Regions from separate parts of the Paenibacillus sp. LjRoot56 genome, predicted to be linked through region 1. Evidence: riboswitches for the same ligand, from Rfam matches in the RefSeq annotation. Region 1 holds a riboswitch; each other region holds the start of a gene.
What was found. Region 1 has a riboswitch for cyclic di-GMP ahead of ACSQ8O_RS12170 (hypothetical protein). Riboswitches for the same ligand answer to the same signal wherever they lie in the genome.

Region 2: linked by a shared signal. The riboswitch ahead of ACSQ8O_RS01125 (PilZ domain-containing protein) and the one ahead of ACSQ8O_RS12170 (hypothetical protein) in region 1 are both predicted to bind cyclic di-GMP.
Region 3: linked by a shared signal. The riboswitch ahead of ACSQ8O_RS13450 (methyl-accepting chemotaxis protein) and the one ahead of ACSQ8O_RS12170 (hypothetical protein) in region 1 are both predicted to bind cyclic di-GMP.

Annotation. Positions count from the first base shown of each region.
Region 1 covers NZ_CAXURV020000001.1:2,715,313-2,720,490, forward strand. The annotation lists gene ACSQ8O_RS12160 (TIGR01777 family oxidoreductase) at 1-687, opposite strand, end outside; gene ACSQ8O_RS12165 (MDR family MFS transporter) at 877-2,100, shown strand; cyclic di-GMP riboswitch class I at 2,216-2,309, shown strand; gene ACSQ8O_RS12170 (hypothetical protein) at 2,429-2,734, shown strand; gene ACSQ8O_RS12175 (exopolyphosphatase) at 2,881-3,795, shown strand; gene gloA2 (SMU1112c/YaeR family gloxylase I-like metalloprotein) at 3,866-4,261, shown strand; gene ACSQ8O_RS12185 (THUMP domain-containing class I SAM-dependent RNA methyltransferase) at 4,626-5,178, opposite strand, start outside.
Region 2 covers NZ_CAXURV020000001.1:249,350-254,527, forward strand. The annotation lists gene prmC (peptide chain release factor N(5)-glutamine methyltransferase) at 1-681, opposite strand, end outside; gene prfA (peptide chain release factor 1) at 681-1,745, opposite strand; gene ychF (redox-regulated ATPase YchF) at 1,779-2,879, opposite strand; gene ACSQ8O_RS01125 (PilZ domain-containing protein) at 2,958-3,698, opposite strand; cyclic di-GMP riboswitch class I at 3,802-3,888, opposite strand; gene tadA (tRNA adenosine(34) deaminase TadA) at 4,174-4,632, shown strand; gene ACSQ8O_RS01135 (DUF1697 domain-containing protein) at 4,629-5,178, opposite strand, start outside.
Region 3 covers NZ_CAXURV020000002.1:99,208-104,385, forward strand. The annotation lists gene ACSQ8O_RS13445 (amino acid adenylation domain-containing protein) at 1-626, opposite strand, end outside; gene ACSQ8O_RS13450 (methyl-accepting chemotaxis protein) at 711-2,453, opposite strand; cyclic di-GMP riboswitch class I at 2,605-2,689, opposite strand; gene ACSQ8O_RS13455 (rhamnogalacturonan lyase) at 3,030-5,178, shown strand, end outside.

The DNA.
Region 1 (5,178 bases):
CTTATTCGTAACCGGATTTGGAGCCGTGGCGTTAACCGGACCAACAATCGAGTCATTTTGAACGCAAAAATCAATTAGTCTCACCATATCATCGATGTGAATCCACGAATGCCACTGCCTGCCGCTGCCAACTGTTCCGCCTACTCCAAGCTTATAAGGAAGTGCCATCTTGGGGAACGCACCTTCTTTATTATCCAACACAAGTCCAACCCGCACCTTCACGATACGTGTTCCTTGGATAAGATCAGCCGCAGCTTCCCATTGCTTGACAACGCTGGCTAGGAAGTCCGTTTGTCGATAAGGACTCGTCTCGTCAAAAGTATCCGTTTCCGAAATGCCGTAATAGGACATGCCTGATGCATTCACAACGACCTTAGGCTTTGGGTCCATTGTCGCGACTAGCTTGGCTACATGCTCAGCCGCTTGCAATCGGGATTGTACAATTCGCGTCTTAGCAGCTTGCGTCCAACGTTGACTGATGGATTCACCCGCCAAATTGACAATGGCATCAAGACCTGCAAGGAGTTCCGTATTTCGCTCCAACTCGCCCCATGTTATCGTTCTAACACCTGGTACCTGCTTCGAAGATGAGCGTGATATATTAATAAGTTCGTGACCTTGTCCCAACCAGTAAGCGATTAATCGTTTTCCAATAAACCCGCTGCCACCTGTGATCGCTATTTTCATATGCAAGCACCTCCATATCGTTATTATAATTTTTCTACCCAATAAATACCATCTGTGAGATGGCGATAGAGAAAGGTAAACTTCCCTGTCTAAAATGACGACACAATTCGCTATTTTCGTGTATAATTGGAATTCGGTAATTAATTAACCATAGGGTAATTCGTGTGTCAGCGAGAGGAGTCATCGTCTATGAATCGTATGCGTCAATTTCTTCAAGCCTATCATCCAATCGTACATACGCTTATCTTAGGTACGGTCATGGCCCGGGCTGCTTCTTCCATGAGTTTACCGTTCCTAGCTATCTACTTGGCGAAGCATTCTGATATGAGTCCAGGGCTCATTGGTATTGTAATAGGAATGGGTGCATTAGCTGGAACGTTCGGCGGTTTTATCGGTGGTACTTTGTCAGACCGATTTGGTCGACGCGTGATCATGCTAGCGGCACTCTTTGGGTGGGGATTCGTATTCCTCGGCTTCGGTGTTGTTAAATTACCGGTCTTATTTATGCTGCTCAATATGCTGAATGGACTTTGCCGTTCCTTTTACGAACCCGTATCGCAAGCCTTAATGGCAGATCTAACAGAGCCCTCCAAAAGGCGACAAGTATTTTCTCTTCGGTACATGGCGATCAACGTGGGGGTAGCTGTCGGTCCTTTACTAGGTGCTTTCTTTGCCACCATGAACGGAGCCTTACCCTTTCTGCTCACAGGCATCATTTATTTAATCTATGGCATAACACTTTACGCCCTTCTCATTAAGTTCGGGATTAAGAAAATTGAAGGTGAGAAGAAATCAATCGTTACTTTCCGCTCTGCGGTAGGTGTTATTCGTAAGGACATCACTTTCCGTTTATACATTATCGGGGGGATTATCGGAGCCATTGGTTATTCACAGGTTATGGTGACATTGTCGCAGTACTTACAAAGGGATTTTGCTAATGGGGTCAAAATGTTTGCCATTCTCATGAGCGCCAATGCCATTGTCGTCATTGCGATGCAGGTGCCTTTGGGGAGATGGGCTGAAAAGTATTCACCTCTAACGGCTATCGTTGTTGGCAACTTTATGTTTGCATTAGGCGATATCGGATTTGCATATTCACACACTTTGACATGGCTGATTGTTTCGATGGGGATTTTCACGTTTGGTGAAATTCTGAATTATCCTGCCGCGAACATGTTGATAGATAAGCTAGCTCCTGAACATATGCGTGGAACCTACTATGGTGCTCAAACATTAACGAACATCGGTCACTTTATGGGGCCATGGATTGGTGGCTTTTTATTAGTTTCCTATGGCGGCAGCACGCTCTTTCTCGTGATAGCGATTTTGTCGATGATGGGCTCGATTTTCTATTGGAGAGGCACAAAACGTCGAAACGCTGCGAAAATATCGTCGAAAATGCAAATATTTTGATGGATTTCGTAAAAATAGTTCCTACGAACTATTCGATTTCAAATCGTCATCCCTTATCCTTGAGAGTATAGTAAGAATTATTTGTAGGATTCATCTAAAAAGATTGTGTACATCATCTCGACAAAGGCAAAGCTGGCGAAAGCCAGTGACGCAAAGCTACAGGGGCCTTACTTCTCCTGCAAAGGACAAGCAGCCAGCCAGCCGCCGAACGATTGGGAATTCACTTCAGAACCCCTCTAGTCGGTTCACTACGGTGGGGTTTTTTCTCTGTCATAGCGAAGCAAATGAAATCAAATGGAATGACACGTACAAAGGAGGCCCTAGCGGCATGAAATCGGAAGTAAAATTGCAGGATGAACAGGAAGCAACATCGTTATGCGGTAACCATGTTGCACGATTGGTGCCATCCACGGATGGACCTAAGCTTATGATTAACCGAGAAGAATATGCATTAAATGAAGCGTGTTGGGATGTTGAAATGTTTCACGGGAGAAACAATAGCATTCTGATTTTTTACTGGAAGGGCGAAGTAAAGCTTTCTGTGAAAATGCCTCCGATGGCTCAAATCGAAGGATTTGTCACAAGACTTTTGCAATGTCTATCATCCAAATTGAGAGTGGTTCAACCTATCTAGGTGAATCGCTCTTTTTTTTGTCACTGGAAGATCAAGCATCGGGTAATCTTGGTGATTTTCTCATTGTCACCTATCGACACTAGCTGATATAATATGACCATCACATTTCGTAGTTCTAAAGAACTATATTAAAGGAGATGCATGGCATGAGATTGATCACACGTTCCGATTTCGATGGTTTAGTATGCGCGATGCTCTTCAAACAATTAAATATGGTGGATGAAATGAAATTTGTCCATCCCAAAGATATGCAGGACGGCTTAATTGAGGTTACTGAGAATGATATTTTGGCTAATGTACCCTATGTCGCAGGCTGTGGTTTATGGTTCGATCATCACTCCAGCGAACTCACACGGATGGGGGAATCCGTAACGTTCAAAGGTGAAACGAGGCTTGCTCCAAGTGCTGCACGGGTTGTCTATGATTACTACGGTGGAAAAGAGACCTTCGGCGATATCGACGATATTATGCTTGGTGTAGATAAAGCGGACTCCGCACAATTTAGCAAAGAGGATATTTTGAATCCGAGCGGTTGGGATTTGCTTTCGTTTATCATGGACGCTCGAACGGGGTTAGGTCGTTATCGGGATTATCGCATCAGCAACTACCAGTTGATGGAGGATCTAGTTGAGCATTGTGCAACGAAATCCGTTGGCGAGATCATGGAGTTGCCCGATGTGAAAGAGCGTGTAGCTCGTTATTTTGAACTAGATGCGCTATACCGGGACATGTTGCAAACTTACACACGGGTTGAGAGAAATGTCGTCATTACGGATCTTCGCGATGTGGAGACGATCTATCCAGGGAATCGTTTCATGGTCTATGCCCTCTATCCGGAGCAAAACACCTCGATTTGGATTGTTGATGGACGAAATAAGCAGAACTGCGTATTCGCTTGTGGGCACAGCATTGTCAATCGCACTGCACAAACAAACATTGGAGATTTGATGCTTCAACAAGGCGGCGGTGGGCATCACGCTGCAGGGACTTGCCAAGTGGATTATGCGCAAGCCGATGAGGTTCTGCACAAAATCGTTGAAACGATGCAAGCAGCAGGTTAAAATAAAAGGACAAGCCGCAGCGGGGGAGCAGCCCAGCGTGCGGTTTTTCTTTGTTAGGAGGCCATATTCAATGGAATTAAAACAGATGCATCACGTTGCGATTATTTGTTCGAATTATGAGCAATCGAAGCATTTCTATGTTGATTTACTCGGACTCACTGTCATTCACGAAACCTATCGCGCTGAAAGAGACTCGTACAAATTGGATTTGCGCATCGGGGATACCGCACAAGAAATTGAATTGTTTTCTTTTCTGAATCCACCACTGCGTGTAAATCAACCAGAAGCTAGGGGACTACGTCATCTGGCCTTCGTTGTTGCAGATATGGAGCAAAGTGTACAAGAGTTAGAAGGCAAAGGAATTCAAGTTGAGCCAGTGCGAATTGATCCGATTACGGGGAATCTGTACACGTTTTTCGCGGATCCGGATGGACTGCCGTTGGAATTGGTGGAGATTGTTGGATAGGTGAAATTCTGAGCGGGCCAAAGTAGATCGGACAGCTGACTAAAAAATCGTAGATCGATTAGTCAGATTAATGGTTAGCGGACACCAGCGCCGTTATTGTTATGTAATTTGTTTCTTTTTGCGCGTAACGGACACCAGAGCTTTTATTTACTCATTTTCGGAATAAATTTCATTCTAAGATGACGAATAGAAGTGCTGGTGTCCGTTAGCATTCTGAATCGGCGATGTTTCGCCAAATAAGGGCTTCTGTGTCCGTTACATTGGCTAGGGAATGGGATGCCTCTTTATGAGTAAACCAAAAACAGCGACAGCAAAGACGTAAAGTCTCGCTGCCGCTGTTTTATTTATCTGTATGCTACGTCTCTTATCTGCGTGGAGGCAGAGGCCCTAGATACTGGAACAAATTACATTCGATCCGTCCGTTAAAAAGCTTACGCTTCTTATCAGCGCGGCGGTTCATATAATGCTCGAGCTGCGTGCTCGGGCTTAGGATGAACAGGCTCCACGACGGCATCGGCCGTGTTAATGCGCCGAGCTCGCGCAGCGCCAGCTCGACATCTGGTGCTTCACCAAGACGCTCGCCGTACGGCGGGTTGGTGATCAAGCAGCCATAGTCGCCACGCGGACGCGCCTTGGCGATGGGCTCAACCTTCAGCTGGAACTGCTTCGTCAGTCCAGCTGCTTTGGCGGCCGCCTCTGCCACTTCGATGGCAGCAGGATCAATATCACTGCCGACGATGTGCAGCGGCACGTTGTCTTTCACCGAGTCGAACGCTTCGTCGCGGGCTTTGTCCCACAGCTTGCGTGGAATGTTCCCCCAAGCTTCACTAGGGAAGCTGCGCCGCAGGCCTGGCGCGATGTTCCAGCCGATCATCGCCGCTTCGATCGGGATGGTTCCCGACCCGCAGAACGGGTCG
Region 2 (5,178 bases), 2.5 Mb from region 1:
ACCGCCGAATAGAGCAGTGTGCGGCTCGAATAGCCGCACCTCAGGCATCAGCGCCGGCAGGTCGCCATCCGGAATGTAGGGTGGGTTCGACACCACCATATCCGGCGCGAGCCCGCGCTCAATATAAGGCTCGAGGAGGTCGCCCTCGAGCCAGGTTATCCGCGCAGCCACGTCGTGGCGCTGCGCATTCTTACGGGCCATCTCCAGCGCTGCCGCGGAGATGTCGCTGGCTGCCACGCGCCACGCAGGGCGCGCGTGTGCGATTGTCACCGGGATGATACCACTCCCGGTGCCCACATCCGCAAGCAGCGGAGCGCCTTGCGGGAACAGACGCGAACCCTCGTGGAGCATCGCCTCCACGAGCAGCTCGGTCTCCGGCCGCGGGATCAGCACGGCCGGCCCGACTTCAAACGGAAGGCCGAAGAAATCCTGCTCACCGGTAATGTACTGCACCGGTTCACCCGCGGCCTTCCTTGCAACGAGCTGGTCCCACGTAGCGACCAGCTCCACTGGCATCTGTTCCTGCCACCAGCGGAACAGCAGTTCAGTCCGCGTACAGCCACCTAAGAGGTGCTGCAACAATAACTCTGTGCAAGACGAAGCCTCTGCGACGCCTTGCTCCGCTAAAAAAGAAGAAGCCTTCACAAAGGCTTCTCTCACACTCATGTTGGCAGTCGTCATTACATTGCCTCTAAGGCATCGGATTGTGCAGCAATCGTTAACGCTGACACAATTTCCGCCATATCGCCGTTCAGCACCGTCTCCAAACGGTGAAGGGTCAAGCCGATACGGTGATCGGTAATCCGGCTTTGCGGGAAGTTGTACGTACGAATACGCTCTGAACGGTCGCCCGTTCCGACTTTGCTTTTACGCTCGCCGGCATATTTCGCTTCTTCTTCTTCACGCAATTTATCTGAAATCCGCGTACGAAGTACGCGAAGCGCTGACTCTTTATTGGAGTTCTGCGATTTACCATCCTGACACGTTGCGACGATACCCGTTGGTACGTGGGTTACACGCACAGCGGATTTCGTTGTATTAACGGACTGACCGCCTGCTCCACTGGAACAGAATGTGTCTACGCGAATATCCGCATCGTGGATGACGATTTCCACATCTTCTGCCTCCGGCATAACAACAACCGTCGACGTGGAGGTGTGGATCCGTCCACCGGATTCCGTTACTGGAATACGTTGAACACGGTGCGCACCGCTCTCGAACTTGAGCTTGCTATAGGCACCTTTACCCGTAATCATGAAAATTATTTCTTTAAATCCGCCCAAATCATTCACGGATGCATCCAAAATCTCCGTTCTCCAACCTTGCGCATCCGCATAACGCGTATACATCCGGTAGAGGTCGCCTGCGAACAGCGCAGCTTCATCGCCACCTGCCGCGCCGCGAATTTCCACGATGACGTTCTTGTCATCATTAGGATCTTTCGGCATCATCAAAATGCGGAGATGTTCTTCGAGTTTAGCAGATTGCTCGCTAAGCTCTTCGATCTCCATTTTGACCATTTCGCGCATCTCATCATCCAGCTTCTCATTCTGCATCACTTTCGCATCAGCTAGCTGTTCGCTCACACTCTTATATTCATTATAAGCATCGTAAGCTTCCTGAAGATCAGATTGCTCTTTGGAATACTCTCTTAGTTTCTTCGTATCACTCGTTACATCCGGGTCACACAATAACTCGCTTAGTTTGTCATAGCGGTCCACAATGGACTGAAGTCGATCCAACATAGGGGATCACTCCTTTCTTATTTTTGTAAGTAATTAAACGTTGAAACGGAAATGCATAACGTCGCCGTCATTTACTACGTACTCTTTACCTTCAAGGCGAACTTGCCCTTTTTCCTTCGCACCCGCCATGGATCCTGCAGCAGCCAAATCGTGATAAGAAACAACCTCTGCACGAATAAATCCACGTTCGAAATCCGTATGAATGACGCCAGCCGCTTGAGGAGCTTTCGTTCCTTTACGAATCGTCCATGCTCTAACTTCTTGAACTCCAGCTGTGAAATACGTGTACAAGCCGAGTTTGCGATAAGCAGCTTTAATCAATCTATTCAAGCCGGACTCTTGAAGTCCCAACTCTTCCAGGAACATCGCTTTTTCTTCGTCTTCCAGCTCAGCAATTTCGGATTCAACCTTCGCGCTAATGGAAACAACTTCGTTGTTTTCTTTCTCTGCGAATTCCTTCACAATTTTAACGTATGCATTATCGTCCGCCGTTGCAACTTCATCTTCACTCACGTTTGCCGCGTAGAGCACTGGCTTCATCGTTAGCAAATGTAGATCGCGAACCAGAAGGCGCTCATCTTCTGTTAAATCCAAGCTGCGTGCTGGCATATCATTATATAAGGCTTCTTTGATACGTTCCAAACATTCAACTTCAGCAACTACTTTCTTGTCGCCGCCTTTGAGGTTTTTGCGTGAACGCTCGATCTTTTTATCAACCGACTCAATGTCTGCCAAAATCAATTCAAGATTAATCGTCTCGATGTCGCCAATCGGATCAACTTTCCCTGAAACGTGAGTAATATTATCATCCTCAAAACAACGGACAACATGCACAATCGCATCAACTTCGCGGATGTGTGCTAGAAATTTATTTCCAAGGCCTTCGCCTTTGCTCGCACCCTTAACTAAACCCGCAATGTCAACGAATTCAAAGGCTGTCGGCACGATGCTCTTAGGCACAACGATTTCCACCAGCTTCTGCAATCTCTCGTCTGGTACTTCTACTACCCCAACATTCGGATCGATCGTACAGAACGGATAATTCGCAGATTCTGCCCCCGCCTGTGTAATTGCATTAAACAATGTCGATTTTCCTACGTTCGGTAGACCGACGATACCTGCTTTCAAAGCCATTGTCGTTACAACTCCTTAATTTTCGAAAATCATCCTTCTTATTATATAGTACTTAGCGGGCAAAAAAAAGCCTGCAAGCTATTGATTGGCTGCAGACTTTTTTTCCATTGCTTTTTTGAACTCTTCATCCCGCTTCTGTTCGAAGTAGGTTTGGATCTGATTTCGAAGAATAAACCCCCGTAATGCATTGCTTTGCTCGGCAGGAACGCTCTCGAAGCTGGCTCCATAATAGTAGCCGTCTTCCTGCTTTTCTTTCCTTATAATTTCCAACCTGCACGGCATCTCAAAACCTAAATCTAGCTCAACTTGCAACATACATTTCTTATGAAGAATACCATCGATCATCGAATTATCATTAATGATAAAGCCAATTCCGTTCATGGAAATATTTTTTATCGAAATTTCAATTGGATTTTCCAAGTGATGCTGCTCTTTTTGGGTTATATTTTGAAATCCTACAATGTATCCTATGTTCTTCACATCGACCCGCGGGAACTCCCGTTTCTCCGAAAACTTCTTCCGATTCTCAGGTGGATTGATCACGATCAGTGAACCAGGCTCTCTAGCTACGACTGTCGAATGAAAAACGAATAGACCCGATTTCGTGTATAACGTCATTTTGGTCTTATCACCAAGCTGAAATACCTCATATTCCGGCAGCTCAATCTCCATGATGTCTCCTTGTGCATAGGTAAGAATACCTGTTGACACGAAATCATCTTTCGCCACTACAGCTCGGCAATTAATCAATACCTCCGCATCATATCCTTCTTTACTCCCATATCGCTTCAAAGCATCCTGCTTCATTGCCATGCTCATCTTCACCCTCCCTTAATGATGGATTTCATAACACTTTTCCGCACAAAATAGACTGCCCCCCACTTAGGGACAGCCTATCACCGCAATCAAAAAAGCATCGATTTTCGGTAACCAGGCTGCCATAGTTCATAAGAACCGTAGACCCTCAGCTTTGCGTCCTTGCCTTTCAGCAAGTTTGCCATTGTCGAACCCTGCTATTCATTTATATAGATATATCGTTACTGGTCTAAATGATCTATCTTTCGTCCAAACTGGTCTAAAAGACCCACTGTAATCACCATTATACGTAGCTTATGCACTTCTTTCAACTAAAATCCTTGCATGGGCAATGTTTTTATTGTATGAATGTGTAGTGGAATTGAATATCCACAGGTTTATAAGTTATCCACATTGTTATCCACAGCTTGTTAACAACGAATATTTGTTCGGATTTTTATGCACATGTGGATAAACTATTATTGCGAGGTGTCCCCCTGTGGATCAACATATCCCTTGGATGAGAGAAGCGATCGGTGAGGCGCTGAAAGCCGAAGCCATCCGCGAAGTTCCGATCGGCGCGGTCGTCGTCCATCAAGGTCAAATCATTGGCCGCGGCTACAATTTACGTGAAACAACCCTTGATCCGCTTGCGCATGCAGAGATGATTGCTATTAAACAAGCGAGCGAGCATTTGCAGGCTTGGCGTCTTCTGGACTGCCAGCTCTATGTGACATTGGAGCCATGTCCGATGTGCGCGGGTGCGATCGTGCAAGCACGAGTGCCTCAAGTTATTTATGGTACGGTAGATCCGAAGGCCGGCTGTGCGGGAACGTTAATGAACTTGCTGCAGGAAGACCGGTTTAATCACCGGGTCGATGTGGTTAGCGGTGTTTTGCAAGAGGAGTGTTCCACGATGTTAACGCAGTTTTTTCGAAAATTACGGGGCAAAGCCTAGGGGGCTTTACCGTTCGGATTATTTGCTGGCTGTAAGGCCTCGGCTAACACTACGAGTTTGCTCATCGTATTCCAATTACGTGTGGTCGTACGATCTCCAAGTTTCTGAATGTTGCTCGCCAGCTTCGAATCCAACACACTTTGCCGAAACAGAAAATATATGGTGCAGCCCCGTATCTGAAATTCATCTACTTCACTCTGTCCCTTGGATAAGATGTCGGTGAATGTCTGCGGGGCTTCTTCTGTAAGCACGGAGATTTGAATGCTCTCCCCTTCGGACAAAGCTTCTGCGTCATAGGGGCAATTCCTTACAAGTTCAGTAAGCTCCCCCGCGGTGCACAAAATAACAGTAGGCGCTACGCCTACCGCATCGCTGATTGCTTTTTCAATACGCGGACGTAGGGCTTCTCCTGACTCTTCTGATTGGAACAGCACATTGCCGCTTTGCAAATAAGTCTGTACTTGCGTTAACTCTAAATCCTCTAGCGTCTTTTTCAAATCGGCCATTTTGATCTTATTTTTGCCTCCTACATTAATCCCACGCAGA
Region 3 (5,178 bases), on a different contig from region 1:
ATGTCCAATTTGTTGGTGAACGTATTCGAAAGATTTACAACGCCTCTGTGAGCAATCAGCGTACCTTTCGGATTTCCGGTGGAGCCGGAAGTGTAAATCACATAAGCCAAATCATCCGGAGTAATGTTCGCATCCTCGAAGCTGGTTGCGCTGTTCGAAAAACAGTTTTCTATCGAAATCGGGGTATCGACACCTAAGGTAAGACATAACTCTGCAGCAGTTTCCACGTGGTTCTTCTTGATGATCAATTGTTTGCAACTAGCGTTTTGTACGATATACCGATTGCGTTCAATAGGATGCTCCGGGTCAATAGGGACATAAATACCGCCCATACGCAATACTCCAAGAATGGAGATAACGGTTTCGGGGCTGCGCTCCATATAAATACCGACAAAATCGCCCTTACGGCAGCCGGCATTGGTCAAAGCGTTCGCAACCTGAGAGCTCTTTGTGAACAAATCGGCGTAAAGAATTTCAATGTCACCATGAGAGATTGCTGCTTTATTTGCATACCTCGTTGCTACGCGCCGAAAGATGGAGGATATCGTTTCTGTTTCTGGGTAGGCTTCGTCCGTATGGTTGATTTCACTGTAGATGGACGGTTTTTCTTTGACGAGATTCAGCATGGTCTCTCTCCTCTATATGTGAACTATGTTATTGGAATGGATTACAGGGCGACAACCGCCATGTAATCCGGAATTCCTATCCGTTTATTTCATCTCTATATCAAACTTGCCTACCATATCGCTCAATTCCACAGCAACCGTTGAGAGCTTGCTGGCGAAAGTTGAAATGCTTTGTAAGGATGATTCCTGAGTTAGAACCGATTCCATAATTTTGTTAGTACTTTGCGCTGTTTTTCTGGATATTCCTCCCAATTCCCCCATCATAGCAGTCACTTGCTCTGTACTTGCAGACATTTCTTGTGTAGCGGATGAAATATCGATAACTTGATTCGATACGACCTGCGAGGCATCCAAAATATTAGTAAAGGATTCTCCTGTGCTTTTGGCAATTTCCAATCCTTTTTTGGTTTCATTGGTACCTTGTGTCACGAATGTAGCTGTGTTGTGAGTCTCTGATTGAATGTCGGCAACAAGCGTTTCAATTTGACTTGTCGAATTTTTCGATTGATCGGCAAGCTTACGTACCTCAGCAGCTACAACTGCGAACCCTCTGCCATGTTCGCCAGCTCGCGCAGCTTCAATACTTGCGTTTAATGCAAGTAGATTGGTTTGAGCAGTTAAGTCCTTAATAAGGTTGAGAATACTGCCAATCTCTTCTGATTTCGATTCAAGGAGCTTGATTGTGTCTGCGGTAGAAATTGAGTTCGTATTGATGCGTCCCATTTGATCCGATATCGTTTGAGCGGCCATATTGCCTTCTTCGGATAGATTTTTCATAGCGTGAGAAGCATTAGCAACTTCGGTTGCGTTTTGAGCGATGACTTGCAAAGAAGCTGCAATTTCTTCAACGGATCGTCCGCATTCTTCTGTAGAATTTTTTTGCTGGTCGACATGCGTATTCATGTCTCTGATTTCAGTTGTGATCAGTTCAATGCTTTGACGATTGTCTTCAGTGATGTTGAACAGTTCATTGGAAGCGTCGGATACACTTGAAGCTGTTTGTTTAATACTTGATAATATTTCGCGAATATTAGAAAGCATCATATTGAATTTTTGATTTAATTCGCCGAAACCGCCGTTTTCCTCTAATGTAAAATTGAACTTTCCGTTAGAGGCTTGTTCGATTCCTCGCATTAATTGGTTGATCGGCATAAGCGTTCTTCTTGCCACCCAATATTGCGCCCCATTGCAAATCACCAAGGCGATTAAGAGTAAAATGATCGAACTCAGAAGGAACGATTTTTGAGCATCGGGAATCACTTTAGCGTCTACGTCCACGCCAAAGTAAGCTACAACATTGCCATTATCGTCAACAATGGGATAAAGGACGCTGACCCATGTGCCGTAATCATCTTTATAGTATGAAGTGAAGGTCTCGGTTTTAGTTTTCAACATGGATTTCAAACCCTTGACGATCCCTTTCGGTTGCTCATACATATCTCCGATGTTCAAACCTGCCTCCTTAAAAGCTTTAACAACGTGACTCGGGAACGAAATCAACGATGTTTTATTTCCATCCGCTAACTCAACCCCAAAGATATAAGCTTGTGCTACATTGGCATTGAAGGCAGTGTAACTATCAAATTGTTTGGTTAATCGTTGCTGCTCGCTTGCTTCATAGCTCTTATCACTTAATGCACCCTGGACGTCTTTATAGGTTATACCTTGTGCCCACACGGATGTCATATTATGGGTCTGCGTTCTCAATGTATCTGTTAAAATTTGGTTCTGAAAATAAGCGCTGATGGAAATAAGCACGACCCCGATGACTAGCAAATTCAACATCGAGAATAAAAGATTTTTGCCGAAATAGTTCTTGGTCTTCAATTTAACTGCACTCCTTAGATGCTATTTGTATTGACGCGAAACGCTATATTCTGTGAATATCCCCCATTCTTCGACATTTTTTTCAGACTCCGTAGTGATAGAGACATAAAAAAGCCTATCCCAAAGGTTCGGGATAGGCTTACTATCACAAACTGGCGGTTTGGCAGCCATAGCTTCGTAGCTTTAGGCCCATAACTTTGCGCCCTTACCTTTCGATAAGTTTGCCTTTACAGTTATAGCTTATTTACAAAATATTACTCTTACAAATTATGACTATTATAAATTAACGATACATTTCTGTAAATACTATTTGTATATATGTATTGTAAACATGTGTCAAATATGCGACTTTCAGGTCATACTTAAGTATCGTAATATGCTATGTTACATAGGCATATTGTATCAGTCACTCCAAATGGAGATGCATCTGCTCAAAATAGTATAACTCTGGACAAAAATGTCCCATTGCCGGAAGTTGCGCGAGGAAGTACGCTACAGGTGTTGATTTTTTGAAGCTTTGACATCCACAAGGCATAGATGGGAAAAGGCTACCCGTGTGGGTCATTGTGAATATGTATGATAAGTACTGGAGGATCTGGAATGAGCGTACAAATGGAGAATTTGGACCGGGGGTTGGCGGCAGTATGCACTTCCGAGGGAATATTTATCAGCTGGCGGCTTTTGGGGCAGGAGGTGACAGGTGCTTCTGACCACGGCTTAACCGGCGCGGATTTCCGATTGTACCGCAACGGTTTACTTGTTGCGGAGATCGGTGACAGTACCAATTATCTGGATAAAGTCGGTACCCGAGAATCGGCTTATTCGGTAGCCGCAGTGATGGACGGGAAGGAGCAGGAACGGTGCGCCGATGTCCGCCCATGGGAAGCCCCCTATCTGGAAATTCCGCTGCAGAAGCCTGCGGACGGAGTTACGCCTGTGGGTCAATCCTATACCTACAGCGCCAATGACATGAGTGTAGGCGATGTGGACGGCGATGGGGAATACGAATATATCGTCAAATGGGATCCGTCCAACTCCAAGGATGTCTCCCATGTAGGCTATACGGGGAATGTGTTTCTGGACTGTTATAAGCAAAACGGCACCCTTTTGTACCGTATCGATCTGGGGGTCAATATTCGGGCAGGTGCCCATTACACGCAGTTCCTAGTCTATGACTTCGACGGGGATGGCAAGGCGGAGCTCATGTTCAAAACTGCCCCGGGTACCCGTGTGATCCGTTATCAGGATGGTACTCCCATTTCTGAAACCTTCATCACTTTACTGCCAGAGGATGTGGAAGCCGGCTGCAGTCATGATGATGATTATCGCATGAGCAGCGCCGATTATGCGGAGCATGTGGCAGATATGTTCCAGGGCTGGCACAAGCATGAGGAAGTAATGGAAGGACGCTGGCCGGCTACGCTTGAGGAATGCTTCGGTATTTCCCCGCAGTATGACTATCCGCTATCTCGGGAAGATGCAGTACATCTGGCAGATTATTTCCTAGATGTGTATGCACCCGGAAGAAGTGAACGCAACAAGCTACGCCAATTCGAGGGCTTTATTCTGAGAGGACCGGAGTACCTTAGCGTTTTCCACGGTGAAACGGGAGAGGAGCTTAAAACGCTCCGCTACAAACCGGGACGCCATGACGACGGGCTTATGTGGGGGGACTATTCCTGGAACCGTATTGAGCCAGGGAACCGGGTGGACCGATTCTTGGCAGGGGTTGCCTACTTGGACGGCTGCAAGCCTTATGCTTTATTTGCCCGCGGGTATTACACCCGGGCTACCATGGCAGCCTACAGCTGGGACGGTCAGGAGCTGAAGGAAATATGGTTCACCGACAGTGGATGGGTCACGATGAACAATCCTTTCAGGGATACGCTGCACCTTCAGGACGGCCGGAATCCTGGCTTCAGCGGGCTGGCCAAGCAGGGTGCCCATTCACTATCGACCGCCGACGTGGACGGAGACGGCTGTCAGGAAATCGTCTACGGGTCGGCTACCATTGATCAAGACGGAAGCATTCTATACAGCTCCGGGGGAATTCTGCCGGAGGGGAGCGCGGATCCAGGGGCGTATGCCAAGCTGGGTCACGGGGATGCTTTGCATGTGGCGGTTATCGATCCGGATAGGGACGGTCTCCAGATCTATATGGTCCATGAGGCTGGCATTCATGGCCCTTATGGATATACCTTGCGGGATGCGGCAACCGGAGAGGTGCTGTACGGTGCATTTGCCAAGGAAGATGTGGGCCGGGGCATGATCGGCAAAGTGGATCCGGAGATCCCCGGGCTGCAAACCTGGTGCAGCGAAAGTCATCTGGCTCATGAGCCGTCCCGGGGATTACGCTCGGCCAAGGGCGAAAGGCTAGATGAGAAGGCCCCCGGTACCAATATGAGCATCAAATGGGCGGCAGACATGACCAGCCAGTTCATTAGTGGCACCTTTGACGAACCGGTTACCATCGAAGACTGGAAGCGGGGCCGGCTGTTGACGGCCGAAGGCACACGCTCCAACAATGGCACCAAGGGCAATCCGTGCCTGGTGGCGGATCTGTTCGGAGACTGGCGGGAGGAACTGGTGGTGCGAACGACGGATAGCAAGGCCATCCGCATTTATATGAGCACTGAGGTGACAGATCGAAAACTGTACACCCTGATGCATGATCCCCAGTACCGAACAGGGGTAGCCTGGCAGAACGTGGTGTACAACCAGCCCT